DNA from 3 places in the Paracoccus sp. PAR01 genome. Region 1 is predicted to be linked to each of the others. Evidence: riboswitches for the same ligand, from Rfam matches in the RefSeq annotation. Region 1 holds a riboswitch; each other region holds the start of a gene.
What was found. Region 1 has a riboswitch for cobalamin ahead of IB235_RS21340 (energy-coupling factor ABC transporter permease). Riboswitches for the same ligand answer to the same signal wherever they lie in the genome.

Region 1 (3,251 bases):
ACGCCGAAGTGGAAGCCGAACGATGGCGACATGCTGGTATGAGCGGCAATATTGCGTGCGGTCTCCTTCGGCGACATCGTTCGCGTCAGTTTCGGCAGACCCCTGCCGAAGCCGGTTGATCGCGTGTTGATCTGCGGTTCGACCTATCTGCACAACAACATTGATTACGAAGCGGCCAACAAGACCCTCTTTCTGCCCCGGCCACGCCCAGCCCCGCGCCGAGCAGAAAGAAGCCATCGCGCTGCGTTCGGGCCACTCCTTCAGGAAGTCAGCCTTGTCGTGTCGCACCCACCAAATACGATAAATGCGCGACACGAAACATGGCCTGAGAAGGGCTTCGGTCCGGCCACAAGGCGAAGACACCGCGCTATCGTCAGTACGCACCCGACTGTCCGACAGATCGCCGCAGCAGATAGGTGTCCATGATCCAGCCATGACGCTCACGCGCCTCGGCGCGGCGTGCGATGATGCGAGGGCCTGCCTCGTGCAGCGCGCCAGCCTCAAGGATCTGCTCGGACATGCCAAGGAAGGTGCCCCACCAGATGGTCAGCCCCTCGGGATCAAGCATTTGGAAACTGCATTCGCCGTCCAGCATGACAACGATGGTCTCGGCCCCCTTGGGCCAGCCGTGATCGCGCAATTGGCGGCCCGTCGTCACCGTCACCGCACCATTGACAGTATTGAAGGGAATGGCATGCGCAGCCGTCAGCGCCTGAAGGGCGGTAATGCCCGGAACGACCCGCAGCCGCGGTTTTGGGTCCAGGCGTCCGGCAATCCGCAGCGTGCTGTCATATAGCCCCGGATCGCCCCAGACCAGCAGCGCGACCGGCCCGCTGCGCCCTGCATCCTTGACCGTTTGCGCCCAGATCGTCGCAATCTGGTCGTGCCACCGCTCAACCCGCTGACCATAGGGCAGTGCCGCATCCCGCTGCGGCATGTCGAATTCGACGACCTTGCCCGCCGCGCCGCAATCCCGCAGGATCTGGTGACGCAGATGCGCCAGATCCTCCTTGCCCGCGCCTTTGCGGGGGATCAGGATCAGATCGGCCTCGCGCAGGGCCTGAACCCCCTCCAGCGTTACATGGCTGGGATTGCCCGTGCCAATACCGACAAGCCACAGTTCCTGCATCCGTCACTCCTTGGGAATGGGGCGGACCCGACACGGCCCGCCCCCTGGTTGAAGCCGCGTTCAGGCCGCGTAAAGCCTGCGTGTCACCAGCGCCGTCTGGCCCGAGGGGCGCAGCGCCTTGGCGAGCGCCAGCGCGACAAGATCGGCGACGGGTTCAATCAGCACCACCAGCATGTAGGCGGCACCGAAACTGACGATCGAGGCCATGTTCTCGGCCCCGAACCCGTGGCCGTAGATCGCCCAGAAGGCCACCCAGACCACCACGCCGCCCTGATAGGCCAGCGACAGCTTGAGCACATCGGCATATTTCAGATCGACATAGGCGGTGTCGGCGGGAATGACCCGACGCGCCAGAGTATCGATCACGAAAAGCGGCATCAGCAGCGTCGTCACGTTCACGAAATACATCGGCAGATCGGTCGGGGCAAAGAACATCCCCTGCACCAGCAGGCCCAAGGCCAGACCCAGTGCCGCAGGCGCCGCTCCAAAGATCAGGAACAGCGTCGTGCCAAGGATAAAGTGCACCTCGGAGATGCCGACGGGGAAATGCGGCAGGATCTCGAAAAAGACAAAGGTGGTGGCGGCCCCGATCACGCTGCGCAGCGCGAAGGAGCCGGCGTGGTGATGCTTCAGATCATCCAGCGCCAGTTTGACGGTATAGGCGGCGGCAGCGGCGGCCGTGCCATAGGCCAGGACCATCTTGGCCCCGTCTACGATTCCGGGTTCGATATGCATGTCAGTCATCCTGTATCTGTGCCGCCCCTCCGGCGGCGATTGCGCCGCATCGCGCGGCAAGGATTTTTCATCGTCGGCAGGTCTCCTGACTTGCGGGTCAAGGCGGGGGTCGGTCCTTCCCGGCGTTGGGGCCAGTGGTTGTTCCGCTCCGCTCTCCGCTTACAGTTGCGGGGGCAGTCCGGGTCTTGCACCCGGTTCCCTTTTCAGCCGCCCGAGGGCGGCACCGAAGATGATCGGTGGTCATGTGTTGCCGGTCAGCCTCCTTCCGTTGCGATAAGATGAAAGAATGTGCCGGTGACGTTGCCGCGTCGCGATCCGGTCTCGGCCACGGGCGATCCGTCGGCATCAAAGACCGCCGCAAGGGCGCTGTCAGGCTGTTCAAGGATGGTCGAGTAATGGAATTCGTGCCCGCGCAGAACCGCGCCCGCCAGATGGCCGGGCATGGCCGTGGAAAGGACCGCGCGGCGATAGCCCAGATGCAGCCTGCGCTGCTGATAGGAAGTGACCAGACCCAGCAGCCCCGCCATGGGATGCGTCACCCCTTGGCTGTCCACCAAAGCCTGTCCCAGCACCATGTAGCCCCCGCATTCGCCATGCACCGGCCTTGTCAGGGCATGTTGCCGCAGCCCGTCAAGGAAACGCGTGGCCGCAGCCAGCCGCCCGGCATGCAGTTCCGGATAGCCGCCCGGAAGCCAGACCAGATCGGCCCCGGCATCCGGGGCTTCATCCGCCAAGGGGGAAAACGGCAGGATCTCGGCCCCGGCCTCATGCCAGCCTTCCAGCAGATGCGGATAGGTGAAGGAAAAGGCCGCATCACGGGCAAGGGCGATGCGCTGTGCCGGGGGGCGTGGTCCCCGGCCAGCTTGCGGCGGTTGGCTGCCCCGCGCGGCGGCAATGATCGCGCTTAGGTCGACATGCTGGCGCAGGAAGGCCGCGTATCCGGCGATGGCGGTTTCCAGATCGGGATGCTCGACCGCTTGGATCAGGCCCAGATGACGCTCGGGCAGGGTCAGGTCGCCGCGCCGGGGCAGCGCGCCAAGCACCGGCAGGCCCGCCTGCTCCATTCCCAGCCGGACCAGCCTTTCATGCCGGGGGCTGGCCACCCGGTTCAGGATTACCCCGGCAATGGTCAGGTCGGCGGCATAACGGGCAAAACCCAATGCCGTCGCCGCCGCCGATTGTGCCTGCCCGCTCACGTCAATCACCAGCACCACCGGCCAGCCCATCGCCCGCGCAGTCTCCGCGCTGGAGCCGAAACCGCCAAGCCCTCGGCTGGCCACGCCGTCGAACAGCCCCATCGAGCCTTCGGCCACGCAGATATCGGCCCCTGCCGCCCGCGCGGCAATTGCACCGAACAACCCTTCACCCATCGCCCAATTGTCCAGAT
Region 2 (3,251 bases), on a different contig from region 1:
GGCGTCATGGGTCTGCACGTACAGGTCCGAGAATTTGACCGTCGCGTCCCGCGCGCCCTGCAAATAGACGCCCAGATAGCGACGGGTGGCGGCGATATCGCCGGGGTCCTGCTCGATGCGGGCGAACAGCTCGCGCGCGGTGGCGGCGAACATGCCGACGCGGGCTTCCAGACGGCGGTCGCCGGTGCGCAGGATGGCGTCCTGCATGGCCTTCAGATGGGCCTCGCCCTCACTGATAATGCGGGCGGCGCGGTCCTGCTGGAAGCTGTCGATGCCCTCCATGCCCTTGTCGCGCATCGGATCGGTGCCGAAGGACAGCCAGTGCAGCACAGCGCCTGCGACGCCGATGATGCCGGCACCCAGTTCGGCCCCCGGCACATAGGACCCCAGCGCAAGGCCAAGCCCGGTCAGGATGCCGCCGAACAGCTTGCGCGGAATGGCGGGGCGGCGCGCGACGCGGCGGGCGTCATATTCGGCCTCGGCCTGCAGACCCTCGCGGGTCAGGAACATGCCCGCGGCCACGCCGCCAAAGGCCAGCAGATGCATGACCAGCCCGAACGGCCCCTGCCAGAAGGCGCTGATCAGGAAGGGGACCGCCATGAAGGTGATCCAGCGCGTGCGCGATTCCAACGGGTGATGAACCGGGCGCGGCACCGGACGGGTGCCGGTCATCGCCGCATTCTGCGCATCCTGACCCCGACCAAGGGGCGAGAAGCGGCCTCCGAAACGTTTGGTCATGATCCGCCCTCAGCCTGCGCCCACGAAGGACGCGTAAAGCGTCAGCCCCATCAACAGAAAGAAGGACAGGCGTTTCGTCGCTTTCCGGGACATCTGCTTCCTTTCATGCTGGGCCGGACGGGTTTCCCGCTGGATATAGGGCCACAGCACCGCGAAAGAAAGGGCAGGACCCGTCAGTCCGCTTGACAGGACCCGCCGTCCTGCGCGAACAGGCAGTCAGCCACGGTTCCGGTCCTGCACCGGATGAAAAGGGAATGCGGTGCGCCTGCAAGGGCAAATCCGCGGCTGCCCCCGCAACTGTAAGCGGCGAGCAAGGGCCATATGCGCCACTGGAACACCGGTTCCGGGAAGGTCGGCCCAAGCGATGACCCGCAAGCCAGGAGACCTGCCGAGGCATCACCCATTTCCGGCGCGGGGCGCGTCCGGGAAGCGGCCATCCGCAGCGGTGAACCTCACCCATCTGCGGAGGCGCCATGACCGGCCCATCCCGCAACCTACCCAAGACTTGCAGGCTTGCCTGCGCAGGAAAGGCCCCGGACATGATCCTCAACCGAAGCTCTTATCTCGCCCTTGTCGCAGCATCGCTGCCCGGTTTCGCGCTGGCGCAGGACACCGCCCCCGCCGTCACCCTGGACCCGCTGGTCCTGTCGGCAGGCTTCCTGCCTGTGGCTAGCGACGGCTATGGCCGCGCCTATAGCGTCGTCACCGCCACCGAGATCGAGGAACGCGGGCTGGTCACCGTGCAGGACGCGCTGCGTGCGATGCCCGGCGTGTCGGTCAGCAGCACCGGTGCCAGCTACACGCAGGTCCGCATCCGTGGCTCCGAGGCCGACCATGCCCTGATCCTGATCGACGGGATCGAGGCCGCGGGTGGTGCTGACGAATATATCCTGAGCGGGCTGGAAACCGCCAATGTCGAGCGCATCGAGGTGCTGCGCGGCCCGCAATCGGTCTATTACGGCTCGAACGCCTCGGCCGGGGTGATCAATATCATCACCGACAAGGGCGGTCCGGGGCTGCATTATGGCGGCAAGGTCGAAGTCGGGAACGGGGCCGCCGCCTCGGCCCATGTCAGCAACAACGGCGAGCGCGGCGGGATCGCGCTGAACCTCTCGGCGCGGGACGATCACGGCTGGGACCAGTCGGGCGATGGCGGCGAAAAGGATGGCATCAACCGCAAGACCATCGGCCTGTCGGGCTGGTATCAGGCGACGGACGATCTGCGCCTTGGCGGCAGTCTGCGCCGGGCCAAGGAAAAATACGATTATGACCGCGCCGATTACATGGCCACCGATGCCGACGGCTACATCGTCGATGACAGCGGCCTGTATTTCGACCGCAACGAGTTCCAGGGCGCGGCCTGGGGCGAATATTCCATGCTGGACGGTCGCCTGACCCAGCGGCTGGAATATCAGGACAGCGTGTTCAAAAGCAGCGATACCGGCGCGCCCGAAACCCGTGGCGAGACCGAGAAATGGAAATACCGTCTCAGCTATGGCTTGGACGGGCAGGCGGTCGCGGATGCCAGCCATCTGCTGAACCTGCTGGTGGAAAAGCAGAAGGACGAATCCTCGCTGGCCCCGGATTTCACGCGCGAGATGACCTCGGTCGCGCTGGAATACCGCGCGTTTCTGGAAAACGGTCTGGATATTCAGGCCGGGCTGCGTCGCGACGACAACAAGGTTTTCGAGGATTTCACCAGCTGGAACCTTGGCCTGTCATGGCAGGTGCCCGACCGTCCGTTCCGGCTGCATGCCTCGGGCGGGCGCGGGTTGGTCAACCCGTCCTATTACGAGCTTTATTCGAATGACAGCTTCACTGTCGGCAATCCCTATCTGAAGCCGGAAACCAATCGCGGCTTCGATCTGGGCGTCGAGGCGCAATTGCCCGGCGACCGCGGCACCATCGACGTGACCTGGTTCCGCGAGCGGATCGAGGATGAGGTGACCTATGTCTTTGGCGGGGCACCGGATGGGCGCGCGACCTATGTGAACCAAGAGGGCGAAAGTCCGCGCGAAGGGGTCGAGATCGCCGCGCGCGTCAAGGCCACCGACAGCCTGGATCTGGGCCTGAACTACACCTATCTGGACGCCAAAAATCCCGACGGCTCGATCGAGATCCGCCGCCCGCGCCACGAGCTTGGCCTGTCGGCGACGCTGGCCCTGTTCGAGGGGCGTGGCTGGGTCACCGCCGATCTGCGCCATGTCGCGGGGAACTACGACACCCAGTTCTGGGGGATGTATGAAACCGCGGAACTGTCGGACTATACCACCGTCAACCTGTCGGGAGGCTATGACCTGACCGAGAATGTCCGCGCCACCGCCCGCGTGGTGAACCTGTTCGACGAGGAATATTCCGACGTCTGGGGTTATGCCTCGCAGGATCGCACGGTCTATGCCGGGCTTGAGGCGAAATGGTAGCCTTGCGCCTGATGGCCGCCTGCCTTGCGGGCGGCCTGACAATGGTTGCGGCGGCGGCTTTCGCCGATCCGCCGCGCCGGGTCGTCTCGATCA
Region 3 (3,251 bases), on a different contig from region 1:
GAAGACCGCACCCGCAAGTGCCGAGGCCGGAACCAACGCGCCATGCCGCGCGCCAACGAGGAAACGCATGGCATGCGGCACGACCAACCCGATAAAGCCGACAGCTCCGACAAGGCTGACCATCACCGCCGTCATCAGCGTCACTGCGCCCAGCAGCACGACCATCACCCGGCGCACCGCAATGCCCAGCGAGGCCGCGGCACTTGCGCCGAAGCTGAACGCATCAAGCGCGCGGATATGGATGATACAGGCCAACAACCCCACGACCGCGACGGGAAGTGCAAGTCCGACATCCGGCCAGCGCACGCCGGACAGGTTTCCGAGAAGCCAGAACATGATCCCACGGGCCTGTTCCGCATTGGCGGATTTGGCGATGAAAAAGCTGGTCAATGCGTTGAAAAGCTGCGATCCCGCGATCCCGGCAAGAACAAGCTGACCAGAGCCTCCACCCGCCGCGCGCGCGAGTGCCGCGACGATGCCGAAGGCCAGCGCCGCTCCGGCGAATGCGCCTGCCGAGATGCCGATGGCCCCTGCGCCGATCCCCATGATCGTGACCGCGACCGCCCCAGTCGAAGCCCCGGCCGAAACGCCCAGCAGATAAGGATCGGCCAAAGCGTTCCGGACCAGTGTCTGCAGCACTAACCCCGACAGCGCGAGTCCCGCACCGCAGGCCGCTGCGACCAAAGTGCGTGGCAGGCGATAGTTCCAAATGATTCCGGCATCGATCGGATCGACCGTCGATGCCGCGCCCCAGAGCTTGTGCGCCAGAACGTCTCCGACCTGCGAGACCGGCAGCGGCGTCTCGCCCAGGATCACCCCGGCCATCACCGCAAGGGCCAGCACCACCAGACCCAGCGCAAGGCGCACGATGAGCCTTGAGTGCCAGGCGACAGCGCCGATGATGACCGCTTCGCTCATTTCTGGCCGAGTTTCGGCAGCGCCTCAGCCAAAGTCTCAAGCGCGTCGATATTGCGGATCGAAGGGTCCATCGCATGTGCGTCCAGCATGATGATGTGGTCATTCTTCACCGCGTCCATCTGGCTGGTCACCGGATCGGATTTAAGGAAGGCAATCTTCTTCTCGTAATCATCGGCTTCGAAGCGACGCCGCTCCATCCGGGCCAGGACGATGATCGACGGATTGGCGCGGGCAATGCTTTCCCAGCTGACGACGGGCCATTCCTCGTCGCTTTCGACGATGTTCTTCAGACCCAAGGCCTGCATCATGTAACCGGGCGGACCTTTGCGACCGGCGACATAGGGGTCAATGTCCATTTCCGCCGAAGAGAACCAGAACACCGCCGAGGCATCCTTCAGGTCGAGCCCCTCGGCTTTTTCGATGGCGGCAGCCTCGCGCGTTTTCAGATCGGCGACCAGCGCCTCACCCCTGTCTGCAACATCGAAGATCCGGCCCAGTTCCGAGATGCCCTGATAGATGCTGTCCATTGCATACATGCCGATGCGCGTGCCGTCCGAGCCCTTGCTGTTGTCCTTGCCGGTGCAGTCCGAGGGCAGGACATAGGTCGGGATGCTCAGGTCCGAAAATTGTTCGCGCGTGGCGACAACGCCCTGCGGGCCGATATGCCATTCATATTGCGCGGTCACGAGGCCCGGGCGTTTGGCGAGGATGCTTTCGAAGCTGGGGTCATTGTCGGCCAGGCGCTCGATGCTGGCATTGGCATTCTTGAACTGCGGCAGGACCTCGGTGAACCAGACCGAGCTCGCCGCGACCTTGTCGGCCAGACCCAGCGAATAGAGGATCTCGGTCGTGGCCTGACCTACGGTCACGACATTTTCCGGGGCCTTGTCAAAGGACAGGTTGACGCCACAATTCGACAACTTCAGCGGCCATGCGGTCTCGGCGCTGGCGGGCAGAACGCTGGCTCCAGCCAGCACAAGGCCGGTCAGGGCGGTTTTCATGAACATCTCGAGGCTCCGGTCAGGATGCGAGCGGAGGGCTTGGGAAATGACCATGACGCAGCCGCATCCCATGAAGGAACGCAGCGATAGATAAGGGGCCCGACGGATCGGCAGGCTTGGGACATCAGGCACCTCCCCGGACACCCCGCCCGGATCGAATGGGTTTCATTTGTCGGCAGGTCTCCTGACTGGCGGGTCATCGCGGGATGCGGCCTTCCCATGGCCCGAGGGCCACAGTGGCGTCATCGCATCCTGCTCACCGCCTACAGTTGCGGGGGCAGTTCCGGTTCGGGGCAGGTGCTGCCCCGACGGATTCCCTTTCAATTCCTCTCGGAAACCGACCTGAGCGTGTTAACTGCTTGGCGAGACGCAAACAAGTGACGCAATCGCGCCTGTTGAGGGGGGAGGGCTTCTCCCGCGCGCCAGAACGATGATCGAATGGAATGAATCTGATTCTCATTTGCCGCTTGGATCGGATCGAGCAGAGGAATTGCAGCTCGGCCGGATCAGCCGCACGGGCGCGATCTAGGGGCGGCTCTCGGCGACGTATCGGCCGTCGAACTCGGCATCGAACGGGCGTCGGTCACGACGGCACGTATTTTGCGCAGGGGTGCCGGGTCGGGATGCGCTCCTCGAGATCGACATAACTCTGTTGGCACATCCGATCCGCGCATGATCATCCCATAACGCTGCCGAGGATGAATCCTGTTCCGCGCCGGGCGGGCCGTGCAGATCGAGCAGCCAGACCGATACGTGCCCAAAAGAGGTCTACGCGACGAAGCCGTCACTTTTCTTAGTTGTTGCCCTTCACCGATCGGGCGAACTGGCGGTATATCCCAGCAATGCTACGCAACCGCTATCATCATTTGGGCTGGCACCATGGCATTGAGCTGTTCGAAGCTGCTTTGAGCAATCAGACCTTCGCCCGCCACGCGCACGAAGGTTTCGCCGTCGGCGCGATTGTCCAAGGTGCCGGTGGCTATCTCTGTCGAGGAGAAAGCATGGTGCTTCCCACCGGTTCGCTTTCTCTGATGAACCCCGAGGAGGCGCATACCGGGCACGCTGCAGCGGGTCGAGTACGCTACAACATGCTTTATGTATCTGAGGTAGCGGTGCGAGAAGTGCTGGGCCTGCGCGACTTGCGCGGTTTTGCTGAAATTGCCCCCCGCGATCGTGGACGCAAGCTGACGCAGGCACTTTCCCGGCTGGCCAGTTGCCTTAACGTTGCGCGGACGACTGACCAGAGGCTGGTGACCGAGGAGGCCGTGCACGAAGTGTTGGCGCAGGCTTTCACCCATTACGGGCGCGCCGAGTTGCGCCAACCAGGTCAGG

Region 2: it holds a riboswitch for cobalamin, as region 1 does, so the genes downstream of both, IB235_RS04005 (TonB-dependent siderophore receptor) here and IB235_RS21340 (energy-coupling factor ABC transporter permease) in region 1, are expected to answer to the same signal.
Region 3: it holds a riboswitch for cobalamin, as region 1 does, so the genes downstream of both, IB235_RS23535 (ABC transporter substrate-binding protein) here and IB235_RS21340 (energy-coupling factor ABC transporter permease) in region 1, are expected to answer to the same signal.

What each region holds. Positions count from the first base shown of each region.
Region 1 is NZ_JACVAW010000023.1:3,084-6,334, forward strand. Features, by position in the region: gene IB235_RS21330 (hypothetical protein) at 1-315, opposite strand, end outside; gene cobF (precorrin-6A synthase (deacetylating)) at 374-1,129, opposite strand; gene IB235_RS21340 (energy-coupling factor ABC transporter permease) at 1,190-1,864, opposite strand; cobalamin riboswitch at 1,922-2,107, opposite strand; gene IB235_RS21345 (cobyrinate a,c-diamide synthase) at 2,119-3,251, opposite strand, start outside.
Region 2 is NZ_JACVAW010000001.1:784,912-788,162, reverse strand. Features, by position in the region: gene IB235_RS04010 (5-bromo-4-chloroindolyl phosphate hydrolysis family protein) at 1-738, opposite strand, end outside; cobalamin riboswitch at 945-1,146, shown strand; gene IB235_RS04005 (TonB-dependent siderophore receptor) at 1,278-3,158, shown strand; gene IB235_RS04000 (ABC transporter substrate-binding protein) at 3,152-3,251, shown strand, end outside.
Region 3 is NZ_JACVAW010000038.1:2,455-5,705, reverse strand. Features, by position in the region: gene IB235_RS23540 (iron ABC transporter permease) at 1-918, opposite strand, end outside; gene IB235_RS23535 (ABC transporter substrate-binding protein) at 915-1,925, opposite strand; cobalamin riboswitch at 2,076-2,276, opposite strand; partial or broken gene IB235_RS25425 (IS5/IS1182 family transposase) at 2,377-2,580, opposite strand; gene IB235_RS23530 (AraC family transcriptional regulator) at 2,762-3,251, shown strand, end outside.